Regions from separate parts of the Streptomyces sp. NPDC059851 genome, predicted to be linked through region 1. Evidence: riboswitches for the same ligand, from Rfam matches in the RefSeq annotation. Region 1 holds a riboswitch; the other holds the start of a gene.
The links. A riboswitch is a leader RNA that binds a small molecule or an ion and turns the genes downstream of it on or off. The one in region 1 is predicted to bind S-adenosylmethionine.

Region 1 (7,310 bases):
CGTGGGTTGCGCAAGCTGCCACGGAACCGGCGGTCAGGGAACCACTGACGGCCCCAGCCTGGTAGGCGTCGGCTCCGCGGCCGTCGACTTCCAGGTGAGCACGGGCCGTATGCCGGCCCAGCAGCCCGGCGCCCAGGTGCCGAAGAAGCCCAACATCTACTCGCAGGCGCAGATCGACCAGCTGGCGGCGTACATCGCGTCGCTCGGCGCCGGTCCGATCACGCCCACCGCGAAGCAGTACGACCCGGCCGGCGCCGACGTCGCAAAGGGTGGCGAGCTGTTCCGCAACAACTGCGCGCAGTGCCACAACTTCACCGGCGAGGGCGGCGCGCTGACCGACGGCAAGTACGCCCCGAACCTCGAGGACGTCTCGCCGAAGCACATCTACGAGGCCATGCTCACCGGCCCGCAGAACATGCCCTCCTTCCCCGACAGCACGATGCCGGAGAAGCAGAAGAAGGACATCATCGCGTACCTCCAGAACGTGAACGGCGAAAAGTCGGTCAACCCCGGCGGTCTGAAGCTCGGCGGCCTCGGCCCCGTCTCGGAGGGCCTGTTCGGCTGGATCTTCGGTCTGGGTGCGCTGATCGCTGTCGCCGTCTGGGTCGCGGCCCACACCGCTAAGGCCAAGAAGTCATGAGTAGCCAAGACATTCCCGAAGAAAAGCACCTGCCGAGCGAGCAGGGCGACGAGCACCACGCCGGTGTAGCGGTCGCGGACGACCCGTTCGCCGACCCGGGCCTGCCGGTCCACAAGCCGCGCATCCAGGACATCGACGAGCGGGCCGCGAAGCGCTCCGAGCACACCGTGGCGCTGCTGTTCACGGTCTCGATGCTGGCCACCGTCGCGTTCATCGTGGCGTACGTGGTCATCCCGGTCGACAAGATCGTGTTCATCTTCCCCTTCGGGAAGATCAGCGCGCTCAACTTCGCCCTGGGCATGAGCCTCGGTGCGGCCCTCTTCTGCATCGGCGCGGGCGCGGTCCACTGGGCCCGCACCCTGATGTCCGACGTCGAGGTCGCCGACGACCGCCACGAGATCGCGGCCTCGCCCGAGGTCAAGGCGAAGGTCATGCAGGACTTCGCCGACGGTGCGAACGAGTCGGGCATCGGCCGCCGTCCGCTGATCCGCAACACGATGCTCGGCGCGCTGGCCATGCTGCCGCTCTCCGCCGTCGTGATCATGCGCGACCTGGGCCCGCTGCCCGAGGACAAGCTGCGCCACACCCTGTGGGCCAAGGGCAAGCTGCTCATCAACCAGAACACGATGGAGCCGCTGCGTCCCGAGGACGTTCCGGTCGGTTCGCTCACCTTCGTCATGCCCGAGGGCCTGGAGGAGGACGCGCACGACTTCAACAACGAGATCGCCAAGGCCGCCCTGATGATCGTCCGCATCCAGCCGGAGGACATCAAGGACAAGCGGGAACTCGAGTGGTCCCACGACGGCATCGTCGCCTACTCGAAGATCTGCACCCACGTCGGCTGCCCGATCAGCCTGTACGAGCAGCAGACGCACCACGTGCTCTGCCCGTGCCACCAGTCCACCTTCGACCTCTCCGACGGCGGCCGCGTCGTCTTCGGACCCGCCGGCCACGGCCTTCCGCAGCTGCGCATCGGCGTGAACAGCGAAGGCTTCCTTGAGGCGCTCGGCGACTTCGAGGAGCCCGTCGGTCCTGCATTCTGGGAGCGCGGATGAGTACCGCCACTGACACGAAGCGCAAGGCGCCCGCCGGCGAGCGCGTGGCTGACTGGGCGGACGGCCGCCTGGGCATCTACAGCCTCGCCAAGGCGAACATGCGCAAGATCTTCCCGGACCACTGGTCCTTCATGCTGGGTGAGATCTGCCTCTACAGCTTCATCATCATCATCCTCACGGGTGTGTACCTGACGCTCTTCTTCCACCCGAGCATGAACGAGGTCGTGTACCACGGCTCGTACGTGCCGATGCAGGGCGTCCGGATGTCCGAGGCGTTCGCCTCGACGCTGGAGATCAGCTTCGACGTCCGCGGTGGTCTGCTCATCCGGCAGATCCACCACTGGGCCGCGCTGATCTTCGTCGCCGGCATGATCGTGCACATGATGCGCGTCTTCTTCACCGGCGCGTTCCGCAAGCCGCGTGAGGTCAACTGGGTCTTCGGCTTCCTGCTGCTGGTCCTCGGCATGTTCACCGGCTTCACCGGTTACTCCCTGCCGGACGACCTGCTCTCGGGCACCGGTGTCCGCTTCATGGAGGGCGCGATCCTGTCCGTGCCGGTCGTCGGCACGTACATCTCGTTCTTCCTCTTCGGCGGCGAGTTCCCCGGCAGCGACTTCGTCGCCCGGTTCTACTCGATCCACATCCTGCTGCTGCCCGGCATCATGATGGGTCTGCTGGTGGCCCACCTGATCCTGGTCTTCTACCACAAGCACACCCAGTTCGCGGGCCCCGGCAAGACGAACAACAACGTCGTCGGCATGCCGCTGCTGCCGGTCTACATGGCCAAGGCCGGAGGCTTCTTCTTCCTGGTCTTCGGTGTCATCGCGGCCATCGCGGCGATCGCCTCGATCAACCCGATCTGGGCGCTCGGCCCGTACCGCCCGGACCACGTGTCCACCGGTGCGCAGCCCGACTGGTACATGGGTATGCCGGAAGGCCTGATCCGTGCCATGCCCGGCTGGGAGATCAACCTGTGGGGCCACACGCTCGTCCTGGGCGTGTTCATCCCGCTGGTGCTCTTCCCGCTGGTCCTGGGCGCGATCGCGGTGTGGCCGTTCATCGAGTCCTGGGTCACCGGCGACAAGCGCGAGCACCACATCCTGGACCGCCCGCGCAACGCCCCGACCCGCACGGCCTTCGGTGTCGCCTGGATCGCGGAGTACATCGTGCTCCTCATCGGCGGTGGCAACGACATGTTCGCGCAGTACTTCCACCTCTCGATCAACAACATCACCTGGTTCGTGCGGATCGGCTTCTTCGCCGTCCCGGTGATCGCGTTCATCATCACCAAGCGCATCTGCCTCGGCCTGCAGCGCCGGGACCACGACAAGGTGCTGCACGGTCGCGAGACCGGCATCATCAAGAGGCTGCCGCACGGTGAGTTCATCGAGGTCCACGAGCCCCTGGACCAGGCCAAGCTGCACACGCTCACGGCGCACGAGCAGTACAAGCCGCTGGAGCTCGGCCCGACGGTCGACGAGAACGGCGTCGAGCGGAAGCCGAAGATGATGGAGAAGCTCCGCGTCAAGCTGAGCCAGGGCATGTACAGCGCCGACAACCAGATTCCGAAGCCCACGGTGGAGGAGTACAAGGAGATCCAGAGCGGCCACGGCCACCACTGATCCCGCATGAGGGTCTGATTTCGGTCAGTCCCGGTGTCGCCCACGGCGAGAGCCCCGTCCAGGGTCTGGACGGGGCTCTTTGCCGTCTGCCCGGCCTGGATAGGCTGAAGACCTTCCCATTCGACTGTGGACCCTCAGGAGCGGACCATGAACGTTGTGACCCCGGCAGGCGGCGACAGCGTGGCGGCCCGGTCCTGGCCGGCCGTACTGGACGCGCTGCTCTCGGGCCGGGACCTGCACGCCGAGGACACGGCGTGGGCCCTGGACCGGATCATGCGCGGTGAGGCCACCGACGCCCAGATCGCCGGTTTCGTGGTCGCCCTGCGGGCCAAGGGGGAGACGGTCGAGGAGATCAACGGTCTCGTGCGGACCATGTACGCGCACGCCAACCTGATCGAGGTGCCCGGCCGGACGGTGGACATCGTCGGCACCGGCGGCGACGGGGCCAAGACCGTCAACATCTCGACCATGTCCTCCATCGTGGTGGCCGGCACGGGCGCCAAGGTGGTCAAGCACGGCAACCGGGCCGCGTCCTCGGCGAGCGGCGCCTCCGACGTGCTGGAGAAGCTCGGCGTCAACCTGGACCTCACGCCCGAAGGCGTGGTGCGCGTGGCCGAAGAGGCCGGCATCACCTTCTGCTTCGCGGTGAAGTTCCACCCGGCACTGCGGCACGTGGCCACGGCCCGCCGGGAACTGGGCATCCGGACCACCTTCAACTTCCTGGGGCCGTTGACCAACCCGGCGCGGGTCCGGGCGCAGGCCACCGGCGTCGCCGACGCCAGGGTGGCGCCCATCGTGGCGGGCGTGCTCGCGGACCGCGGCTCCTCCGCCCTGGTGTTCCGCGGTGACGACGGCCTGGACGAGCTGACCACGACGGCGACGTCCCGGGTGTGGTGGGTGCGCGACGGGCACGTGCAGGAGCAGGCCTTCGACCCGCGCGACGTGGGCATCGACCTGGTGGACGTCGCCGAACTGCGGGGCGCGGACGCCTCGTACAACGCGGACGTCGCCCGGCGGCTGCTGGCCGGCGAGACCGGCCCGGTGCGCGACGCCGTGCTGCTGAACTCGGCCGCCGCCCTGGTGGCCCTGGACCCGGGCAGCGGCTCCTTGGAGGAGCAGGTCCGGGCGGGCGTCGAGCGCGCCGCGGAGGCCATCGACTCCGGCGCCGCGCGGGCCGCCCTGGAGCGGTGGGTGGCCGCCAGCAACGCCTGACGACCTGACGGATCGTTTTCGGCCAAGACCCCGGTCCGGCATGCGGACCGGGGTCTTGTGCGTGCGGGATCTTGTGGCAGGATGACTGACCAGGTCACGAGTGACAGCGTTTCGGCCCCGGCTTGCTGTCCGGCAACCCTCCTTCCGTGGCGGGGTGCCCCGGGTGATGACCAGGCTGTGGACAGCAAGGTCCGCGGCAAGCGCGGATCCCTCGACACCAGGGGTCCTGGTCTTCGAGGAGCGTTTTCCGTGAGCAAGCGAATGCGATAGGGCGGCTCCGCCCCTCCTTCCCCCCTCGGACCGCGGCCCTTTCCCCCTGCGTACCCGGTCAGCCGCGTGCGCCCCGGCCCGTGCTCCGAGGCATTTCCCCGTCCGCCGGACGGCCGCAGCGCCGTACCCGCCGACGGGTGACATCCGAAGCCGTTCCGCCCTGCCCGCCGGGAGATTCCGCCATGTCCGCATTCCTCAACGCCGCCGCCGTCGTCTCTGCACCTGCCTCTGCCCCCGCTCCTTCCGGTGCCGCCGTCGGGGCCGGGGCCGGGGCCGGCGGCGCCGTCTGTGCCGGGCCGCTCCCGGTCCTCGGGCGGGACGTCACCGTCCCGCTCGTCACCGGCGGCGAGGTCACCTACGCGGCCCTCGACTACGCGGCCAGCGCACCCGCCCTCCAGCGCGTCTGGGACGACGTGGCCGCGTACGCCCCCTACTACGGCAGCGTGCACCGCGGCGCGGGCTACCTCTCGCAGCTCTCCACCGACCTCTTCGAACAGAGCCGGGCCGAGGTCGCCGCGTTCCTGGACTGCCGCCCGTCCGACCAGGTGATCTTCACCCGGTCCACCACCGACTCCCTCAACCTGCTCGCCGCGGCCCTCCCCGCCGACTGCCGGGTCTTCGTCTTCGAGACCGAGCACCACGCCTCGCTGCTCCCCTGGGACGGCGCGCAGGTCACGTACCTCGACGCACCGCGCACCCCGGACGGGGCCGTGGACACCCTGGAGCGGGCCCTCGCCGACCGGGAGCCCGGGGAAGGGCCGGCGCTGGTCTGCGTCACCGGGGCGTCGAACGTCACCGGTGAGCTGTGGCCGGTGGAGGAACTCGCCGCCGCCGCGCACGCCCACGGGGCGCGGATCGTCCTCGACGCCGCCCAGTTGGCCCCCCACCACCCCGTCTCCGTCCAGGCCCTCGACGTGGACTGGGTGGCCTTCTCCGGGCACAAGCTGTACGCGCCCTTCGGGTCGGGCGTGCTGGCCGGCCGGGCCGACTGGCTCCAGCAGGCCCGGCCGTACCTCGCCGGCGGTGGGGCCTCGCGCACCGTCGCCCGCCGCGACGACGGTGGCGTGGACGTCGAATGGCACACCACGGCCGCCCGCCACGAAGCCGGATCCCCCAACGTCATCGGCGCCTACGCCATCGCGTCCGCCTGCCGTGCCCTGACCGGGGCGGGCTTCGACCGGCTCGTCGCCCGCGAGCAGGAGCTGATCGCACAGGTCCGCGCGGGCCTGGCCGGCATCCCGCAGGTGCGGATCCTCTCCCTGTTCGGGGACGACGCCCCGCGCGTCGGCGTCATTTCCTTCGTGGTGGAGGGCTGGAACAGCTCCCACTTCGCCGCCGCCCTGTCGGCCGAGTACGGCATCGGGGTCCGCGACGGCCTGTTCTGCGCCCACCCGCTCGTGCGCACCCTCCTCGGCAGCGCCCCCCAGGAGCCCGGCGCGTGCGGGGCCCCGGAGGCGCATCCGGGGGAGCGAAGCGAGGTGGGGGTCCCCCCGGCCGGAGGCTGGGGGAGGTCGCTCAACGCGATCAGGGTCAGCTTCGGCGCCGGGACCCCCGACGAGCACGTGGAGCGGTTCGTCCGGGCGGTCGGGGAACTCGTCAGCGAGGGCGCGCAGTGGCAGTACCGCACCGAGGAGGGCCGCTGCGTCCCGGCCGTGTGACGGGGGTGCCGGTCACCAGACGTGCCGGTCATGGCCGGCACGCCGCCCGGTGCCCACCGCCCTGACCTGCGAGGAGGACCGGTCGCCGCCGGGTCTGGAGGACCGGCCGGCTCTGACGCCGGGGCCCAGCGACGCGGTGGCGCGGCGGCCGGATGCGGCGGTCGGCCCGGCTGCCGAGCGGCCGCGGCGAACTCGACGGCGGTCCGGCAGCGGCCCGGAGGGGCGCCGGGAACCGCGCGACCGGCCAGGACCGGGCCGCGGGCGGTCGCCGGCCCGTCGCGGCACCCGGCTCCCGCGGCGCGCTCAGGCGTCCAGGCCGATGGCGAAGGCCGCTTCCAGGTCGTGCTGGGAGTAGGTGCGGAACGCCACGTGGGTGTCCGTCGCCTCCACGCCGGGGATCTTGCTGATGCGGCCCGGGATGATGTCCGCCAGGTCGTCGTGGCGGTGCACGCGGACCAGGGCGATGAGGTCGTACGTCCCCGTGACGGAGTAGACCTCGCTGACGTTCTCCAGCGCCGCGATGGACTCGGCGATCTCGGGGATGCGGTCCACGCTGGTCTTGATGAGCACGATCGCGGTGATCATGGCTGACTGTCTCCCTCGGTGGCCGTCGCTGGTCGCCTCACTCTAGTCGCACGCCGGTAGCGCACCCACGCGTGGACGAAGCCGAGGGAGAAGCCCACCAGGTGCGCCAGGTACGCCACCCCCGGTCCGCTGTCCGCCCGGTGCGCCGCCACCCACTGCAGGGCGAACCAGAACAGCAGCACGAGCCGGGCGGGGAACCGCAGCGGCAGGAAGAACAGGAACGGGAACAGGCTCGTCACCCGGGCCCGCGGGAACAGGTACAGGAACG
Region 2 (7,310 bases), on a different contig from region 1:
CCGGCATCGTGCACGCGCCCGCCGAACACCCCGGGGTGGCGGCCGTACGGGCCGAGCTGCCCGGGTTCCTGGACTCCATCGGCGCCTGGCAGGGCACTTGGATCGAGGAGAAGGGCCGCGCCCTCGCCGTCCACACCCGCCGCGCCGAGGACCCGGCCGCCGCCTTCGCGGTACTGCGCGAGCCGCTGGCCGAGCTGGCCGCCCGGCACGGGCTGATCGTGGAGCCGGGGCGGGCCGTGCTGGAGCTGCGGCCGCCGGGCATGGACAAGGGCGTCGCCCTGAGCGAGTACCTGGAGGAGACGGACGCCGAAGCGGTCCTCTACGCAGGGGACGACCTCGGCGACCTCGCGGCGTACGCCGCCGTGGAAAAGCGCAGGGCCGAGGGCCTGCCGGGCCTTCTGGTGTGCAGCGGCTCGGAGGAAGTCCCGGAACTGGCGTCCCGCGCGGACCTCGTCCTCCCCGGCCCCGCCGCCATCACCACCTTCCTGTCGGCCCTGGCCGCCTCCCTCCACGCCTGACACAGGGGGAGACCGGGACCGGCCCGGGTCAGTGAGACGGGCGCGGCCGCGGTCCGAGCGTGCGCCGGGTCAGGAGCGCGGGTCGGCGGCGGCCCGGAGGGCGGCCAGCTGGGCCGTGAACCACTGCGCCGGCGGGAGGGCGGTCGCGGCCACGGCCAACCGCTTCGTCCGCTCCCACCGCTCCCCCTCCGGCATGGACAGCGCGGCGTGCAACGCCTCCGCAGTCTCCGTCACGTCGTACGCGTTCACCGTCACCGCATCGTCCCGCAGCTCCCCGTACGCCCCCGCCCCCGTGGACAGCACCAGCGCGCAGCCCTGCTCCGACACGACCGGGATCTCCTTGGCGACGAGGTTCATCCCGTCCCGCACAGGGTTGACCAGCGCCACGTCCGCCAGCCGGTACGCCGCGAGGGACCGGGCGAAGTCGTCCTGCACCGACAGCAGCACCGGCTGCCACGTCTTCGTGCCGAATTCCGCGTTGATCTCCGCGGCCAGGTCCCGCACGGCGGTCGTGTACGACCGGTAGACCTCCAGGTCCTGGCGCGAGGGGTAGGCGGAGGCCAGGTGGACCACCCGCCCGCGCCACTCCGGGTGCGCGGTGAGCAGCTCCCGGTAGGCGAGCAGTCCCCGGACGATGTTCTTCGACAGCTCGGTCCGGTCCACCCGGACGATGGTCCTGCGGTCCCCGATCTCGGCGCGCAGCCCCGCCAACCGGTCCGCGACCTCCGGCCGGAGTGCGAGACGGCGCAGTTCGTCGCCGTCCACGCCCAGCGGGTAGACGGCGACGTCGGTGCGCGGGTGCCGCACCGGACCGAGCATCGCCTTCCGGACGTACCGCTCGCCGCCAGCCTCCGTGACGAGCGGCTCGGCCGTGCCGCGCTCGTCGTCCAGGCGGGCGCAGTCGAGGAAGGCGTGGGCCCAGGCCCAGGTGTGGAAGCCCAGCAGGTCGGCCCCGAGCATGCCCCACATGAGCTCGTGCCGGACGTCGTCGGGCAACATGGCCAGGAAGTCCCACGAGGCCCACGGCGTGTGCGTGAAGTGTGCGATCCGCAGGTCGGGCCGCAGCTCGCGCAGCAGCCCCGGGACCAGTGCCAAGTGGTAGTCCTGGACGAGCACGCAGGCGTTCGGGGCCGCCTCCTCGGCCAGTGCCCGCGCGAAGGACCGGTTGTAGGCGGTGTACGCCTCCCACTGGCGCCGGAAGGCCGCGTCGAAGACGGGGGTGCGCGGGGTGTCGTACAGGTGGTGGTGGGTGAACCAGAGCACCGAGTTCGCGATGCCGTTGTAGGCGGCGTCGTACACGGCCGGGTCGATGTCCAGCATCCGCACCCCTGGCTCGGCGACGCCCCGGCGGACGGCCTCGCGGTCCGCGTCCGACAGGGCGGCGCAGATCCACAGGGCGTCCGGCTGCTCGGCGAGCGCGGCCGACAGGCCGGAGACGAGACCGCCCCCGCCGCGGCGCGCGTCGAGGGTGCCGTCGGGGCCGAGGACGTAGGAGAGCGGACCGCGGTTGGCTGCGACGAGAACGTGGGAAGCCATGCGGCGAACCTAGCCCGACCCGCCCCGCCTCAAACGTCCGTTCTCGCCCCCGATGTGCCCCTGGCGCGCCCGTGACGCGCCCCTGACACCGTTTTGACGCCCGCCGTCATGCGACGCGGCGGACCGCGTACTCCGCGATCTCCACCATCGGCGGCCGCTCTTCCGTGTCCACGGCGTGCGTGCGCGGCTCGAACCCCTCCGGACCGCGCTCGAACTGCGTCAGCACCGGCCGCACGTGGGGGTGTCCCCAGCGGTGGCCGGGGGAGTGTCCGCGCGAGAGCCGCAGCTGCGCCGTCCGGTAGATCGCCGCGGCCATCCGGCCGAGCGCCTGCCCGTCCTGGTGGCGGTGGAGCCGCACACCGACGTCCACCTGGGCGAGGGCGTCGAGCCCGACCGTGTGCAGCGCGTCCACCAGGAGGCCCAGCTCGACGCCGTAGCCGACGGGGAAGGGCAGCCGCTCCAGCAGCGAGCGGCGTACGGCGTACTCGCCGCCCAGTGGCTGGACGAAGCCCGCCAGCTGGGGCCAGTGCAGGTTGAGCAGGGGCCGGGCGACGAGCTCGGTCACCCGTCCGCCCTGACCGGGGGCGTCGCCGAGGGGGCGGTCGTACATCGCCTTGACGAACTGCACGTCCGGCTCGGTGAGGAGCGGGCCGACGATGCCGGTGACGAAGGACGCCGAGAAGTCCCGCAGGTCCGCGTCGACGAAACAGACGATGTCGCCGGTGGTGGCCAGCAGCGAACGCCACAGCACCTCGCCCTTGCCGCGCACGGCCGGGATGCGGGGCAGGATCTCGTCGCGGTGCACCACGTGGGCGCCGGCCTTCGCGGCGACCTCGGCGGTCCGGTCGGTGGAACCGGAATCGACCACCACCAGCTCGTCGACGAGCGGGAAGGCGGGCCCGTCGACGAGATCGCGCCGGATGACCTCGACGATCGCGCCGACCGTCGCCTCCTCGTCGAGCGCGGGCAGGACGACGCTGACCGTGGTGCCCGACGCCCGTTTCGCGGCGAGGAGCTGGTCGAGCGGTCGGTCGGCAACGGACCAGGAGCGGTCCGCGAGCCAGCGCTCCACCTCTTCCAGCACGTTCGGCACTCCCTGTTTCCTCTGCTACCCGCCCGGCCGTTCCGGCCGAAAAGCGCTCCATCTCGCGCATCGGACAGCCGTCTCAGCCACCCGAGCCTTCGGTTACAGTCTTGAACAACGCGATGGACCGCCGCATGCCGGGGGTCCCGCGAACAAACGCGTCGGCGCGCCACGAGCGCGCGGACCGGCGCCATACCGCTCATCCAGAGGGGCAGAGGGACACGGCCCGTTGAAGCCCCGGCAACCCTCCAGTCGGTTTCCCGCGACTGCGTGCAGCAGCAGCGAGGTCCCCGGCTAGGGAAGGTGCCAATTCCGTCTCATGGCGAAATGCGCCATGGGGAAGATGAGGAGAAAGGGCCTCGCCATCATGGCTGCACAGACCGTTGCCACCCCTGCCGCCGGAGCCTCCGCCGCCGCGCCCGCCGTCGATCTCGGCCCCGCCGCGGGCCTTTCCTGTCGCGAGTGCGGTACCCGCTTCGAGCTCGGCCCGATCTTCGCCTGCGTCGAGTGCTTCGGCCCGCTGGAGGTCGCGTACGCGTTCCCGGCCGGCACCGGGTCGCCCGAAGGCGCGGAGGCCCTGCGCGCCGCGATCGAGGCCGGTCCGAACAACATCTGGCGGTACGCCCCGCTGCTGCCCGTCCCCGCCGACGTGGCCGCCAAGCCCAGCCTGAACCCGGGCTTCACCAAGCTCGTCGACGCCGAGAACCTGGCCAAGGAGCTCGGCGTCACCGGCAAGCTGTACGTCAAGGACGATTCCGGCAACCCGACGCACTCCTTCAAGGACCGCGTCGTCGCGATCGCCGTCGAGGCCGCCCGCGCCTTCGGCTTCACCACGCTCTCCTGCTCCTCCACCGGCAACCTGGCCGGCGCGGTCGGGGCCGCGGCCGCCCGGGCGGGCTTCCGCTCCTGCGTGTTCATCCCGCACGACCTGGAGCAGGGCAAGGTCGTCATGGCCGGTGTGTACGGCGGCGACCTGGTCGGCATCGAGGGCAACTACGACGACGTGAACCGCTTCTGCTCGGAGCTCATCGGCGACCCGCTGGGCGAGGGCTGGGGCTTCGTCAACGTGAACCTGCGCCCGTACTACGGCGAGGGCTCCAAGACGCTGGCGTACGAGATCTGCGAGCAGCTCGGCTGGCAGCTGCCCGACCAGATCGTCATCCCGATCGCCTCCGGCTCCCAGCTGACGAAGATCGACAAGGGTCTGCAGGAGCTGATCGGGCTGGGCCTGGTCGAGGACAAGCCGTACAAGATCTTCGGCGCCCAGGCCGAGGGCTGCTCCCCGGTGTCGACCGCGTTCAAGGCCGGCCACGACGTCGTCCGCCCGCAGAAGCCGAACACGATCGCCAAGTCCCTCGCCATCGGCAACCCCGCCGACGGCCCCTACGTCCTGGACATCGCGCGCCGTACCGGCGGCTACGTCGAGGACGTGACGGACGAGCAGGTCGTCGAGGCCATCGGGATCCTGGCCCGGACCGAGGGAATCTTCGCCGAGACGGCGGGCGGCGTGACCGTCGGCGTGACGAAGAAGCTCATCGAGAGCGGGCGGCTCGACCCCGCGCTGACCACGGTGGTCCTCAACACCGGTGACGGCCTGAAGACCCTGGAGGCGGTGGCCGCGGACAGCGGGCAGACCGCCACCATCCGCCCCAGCCTGGACGCGTTCCGCGCCGCCGGCCTGGCCTGACCATCCCCGCCCTACCGGAAAGGCAGTAGCGCCATGAGCGTCAACGTCCGCATCCCCACCATCCTGCGCACCTACACCGGCGGCCGGGCCGAGGTCCCGGCCGAGGGCGCGACCCTCGCCGAGGTCATCGCGTCGCTGGAGCAGAACCACCCCGGCATCGCCGCGCGCGTCCTGGACGACCAGGGCAAGCTGCGCCGCTTCGTCAACGTCTACGTCAACGACGACGACGTGCGCTTCGAGGGCGGCCTGCAGGCGGCGACCCCGGACGGCGCGGGCGTTTCGATCATCCCGGCCGTTGCCGGCGGCTGCTGATTCGTCCTCCGAGGATTACCCCCTCCGGCATTAAGCGGAGGGGGTAATTCTGCTTGGTTGGCCGCGGTAGAGTTGGGGAAGCCCCCTCCGTTGTTCTTGCCCGCTGCATATGAACGGGCCCTGCGAGGGGTGACATTGAGTCAATGTGCACGTGCGGTATGGGGCTTTGGCGCGATATGCCGGGTCCGAGTTGCCCGGGAATACGATAAATTTTCGGCCTATTTGGCCCTTTCGGTGTGTCCAGAATTCTCGTCGGATTGACCTGTTGCAGACAGCACCGGTGCAGATACATTCAGCCGCGGTCGAGGCGTTCCGGCGCAAGTTCTGACCCGGGACCGCGAAGTGCGGTCCCGCGCAAGGGCCAGTAATAGGGGAGTTAGGCATGGCTCAGGGCACCGTCAAGTGGTTCAACGCGGAGAAGGGCTACGGCTTCATCGCGGTCGACGGTGGTGCGGATGTGTTCGTCCACTACAGCGCCATCCAGATGGACGGGTACCGCACCCTTGAAGAGGGTCAGCGGGTCGAGTTCGAGATCTCGCAGGGCCAGAAGGGCCCGCAGGCGGACATGGTCAAGCTCGCCGTCTGAGACCGCGCGACCGGCGCGACCGGCCACCGACGCGTACACGAGGGTCCGCATCCTGAGGAGGGGTGCGGGCCCTTCGTGCGTCCCGGGCGGGGAGCGGTCGGCGTCGGGCGGCGGCGTCCGGCGGCATGGCCGGGGATGTCCGAAGCCGCTTGCACTCGCGGGGGTCGAGTGCTAATCATTGGCGTTAGCACTCTCCCGCGGAGAGTGCTACTACACGGGACCGGGTCGGTGAGGCCCGCAGCGTCCGGCGGGAAGGAACCGCCGGGCACGCAGGCCGTCCGTCGCGGGCGCAGGCGCGGTCCGGAGCAATCCACCCTCCCCGCGCGCCTGCCCGGCGCAGGGGGAACCCCAGTCCTGGAGGACCACTTCAGATGGCCAAGATCATTGCGTTCGACGAGGAGGCCCGGCGCGGTCTCGAGCGCGGCATGAACCAGCTCGCCGACGCCGTCAAGGTCACCCTTGGCCCCAAGGGTCGCAACGTCGTCCTTGAGAAGAAGTGGGGCGCCCCCACGATCACCAACGATGGTGTTTCCATCGCCAAGGAGATCGAGCTCGAGGACCCGTACGAGAAGATCGGCGCCGAGCTGGTCAAGGAAGTCGCCAAGAAGACGGACGACGTCGCGGGCGACGGTACGACCACCGCCACCGTCCTGGCCCAGGCGCTCGTCCGCGAGGGTCTGCGCAACGTGGCCGCCGGCGCCAACCCGATGGCCCTCAAGCGTGGCATCGAGAAGGCCGTCGAGGCCGTCTCCGGCGCCCTGCTGGAGCAGGCGAAGGATGTCGAGACCAAGGAGCAGATCGCTTCCACGGCCTCCATCTCCGCCGCTGACACCCAGATCGGCGAGCTGATCGCCGAGGCCATGGACAAGGTCGGCAAGGAAGGCGTCATCACCGTCGAGGAGTCCCAGACCTTCGGTCTGGAGCTGGAGCTCACCGAGGGCATGCGCTTCGACAAGGGCTACATCTCGGCGTACTTCGCCACCGACATGGAGCGTATGGAGGCGTCCCTCGACGACCCGTACATCCTGATCGTCAACTCCAAGGTCAGCAACGTGAAGGACCTCCTTCCGCTGCTGGAGAAGGTCATGCAGTCCGGCAAGCCGCTGCTGATCATCGCCGAGGACGTCGAGGGCGAGGCCCTGTCGACCCTGGTCGTCAACAAGATCCGCGGCACCTTCAAGTCCGTCGCCGTCAAGGCCCCGGGCTTCGGCGACCGCCGCAAGGCCATGCTCGGCGACATCGCCATCCTCACGGGCGGCACGGTCATCTCCGAGGAGGTCGGCCTCAAGCTGGAGAACGCCGGCCTGGACCTGCTGGGCCGCGCCCGCAAGGTCGTCATCACCAAGGACGAGACCACCATCGTCGACGGTGCCGGTGACAGCGACCAGGTCGCCGGTCGCGTGAACCAGATCCGCGCCGAGATCGAGAACTCCGACTCGGACTACGACCGCGAGAAGCTCCAGGAGCGCCTCGCGAAGCTGGCCGGCGGCGTGGCCGTCATCAAGGCCGGTGCCGCGACCGAGGTGGAGCTCAAGGAGCGCAAGCACCGCATCGAGGACGCCGTCCGCAACGCGAAGGCCGCCGTCG

Region 2: it holds a riboswitch for S-adenosylmethionine, as region 1 does, so the genes downstream of both, thrC (threonine synthase) here and ACFV7Q_RS09360 (aminotransferase class V-fold PLP-dependent enzyme) in region 1, are expected to answer to the same signal.

Annotation. Positions count from the first base shown of each region.
Region 1 covers NZ_JBHWJJ010000019.1:42,765-50,074, forward strand. Annotated here, with positions in the region: gene ACFV7Q_RS09340 (c-type cytochrome) at 1-640, shown strand, start outside; gene ACFV7Q_RS09345 (Rieske 2Fe-2S domain-containing protein) at 637-1,695, shown strand; gene ACFV7Q_RS09350 (cytochrome bc complex cytochrome b subunit) at 1,692-3,317, shown strand; gene trpD (anthranilate phosphoribosyltransferase) at 3,465-4,529, shown strand; SAM riboswitch class IV at 4,622-4,738, shown strand; gene ACFV7Q_RS09360 (aminotransferase class V-fold PLP-dependent enzyme) at 4,982-6,457, shown strand; gene ACFV7Q_RS09365 (Lrp/AsnC family transcriptional regulator) at 6,761-7,042, opposite strand; gene ACFV7Q_RS09370 (rhomboid family intramembrane serine protease) at 7,039-7,310, opposite strand, start outside.
Region 2 covers NZ_JBHWJJ010000013.1:92,187-99,496, reverse strand. Annotated here, with positions in the region: gene otsB (trehalose-phosphatase) at 1-518, shown strand, start outside; gene ACFV7Q_RS06905 (trehalose-6-phosphate synthase) at 588-2,054, opposite strand; gene ACFV7Q_RS06900 (glucosyl-3-phosphoglycerate synthase) at 2,161-3,138, opposite strand; SAM riboswitch class I at 3,335-3,488, shown strand; gene thrC (threonine synthase) at 3,506-4,825, shown strand; gene ACFV7Q_RS06890 (MoaD/ThiS family protein) at 4,859-5,137, shown strand; gene ACFV7Q_RS06885 (cold-shock protein) at 5,520-5,723, shown strand; gene groL (chaperonin GroEL) at 6,095-7,310, shown strand, end outside.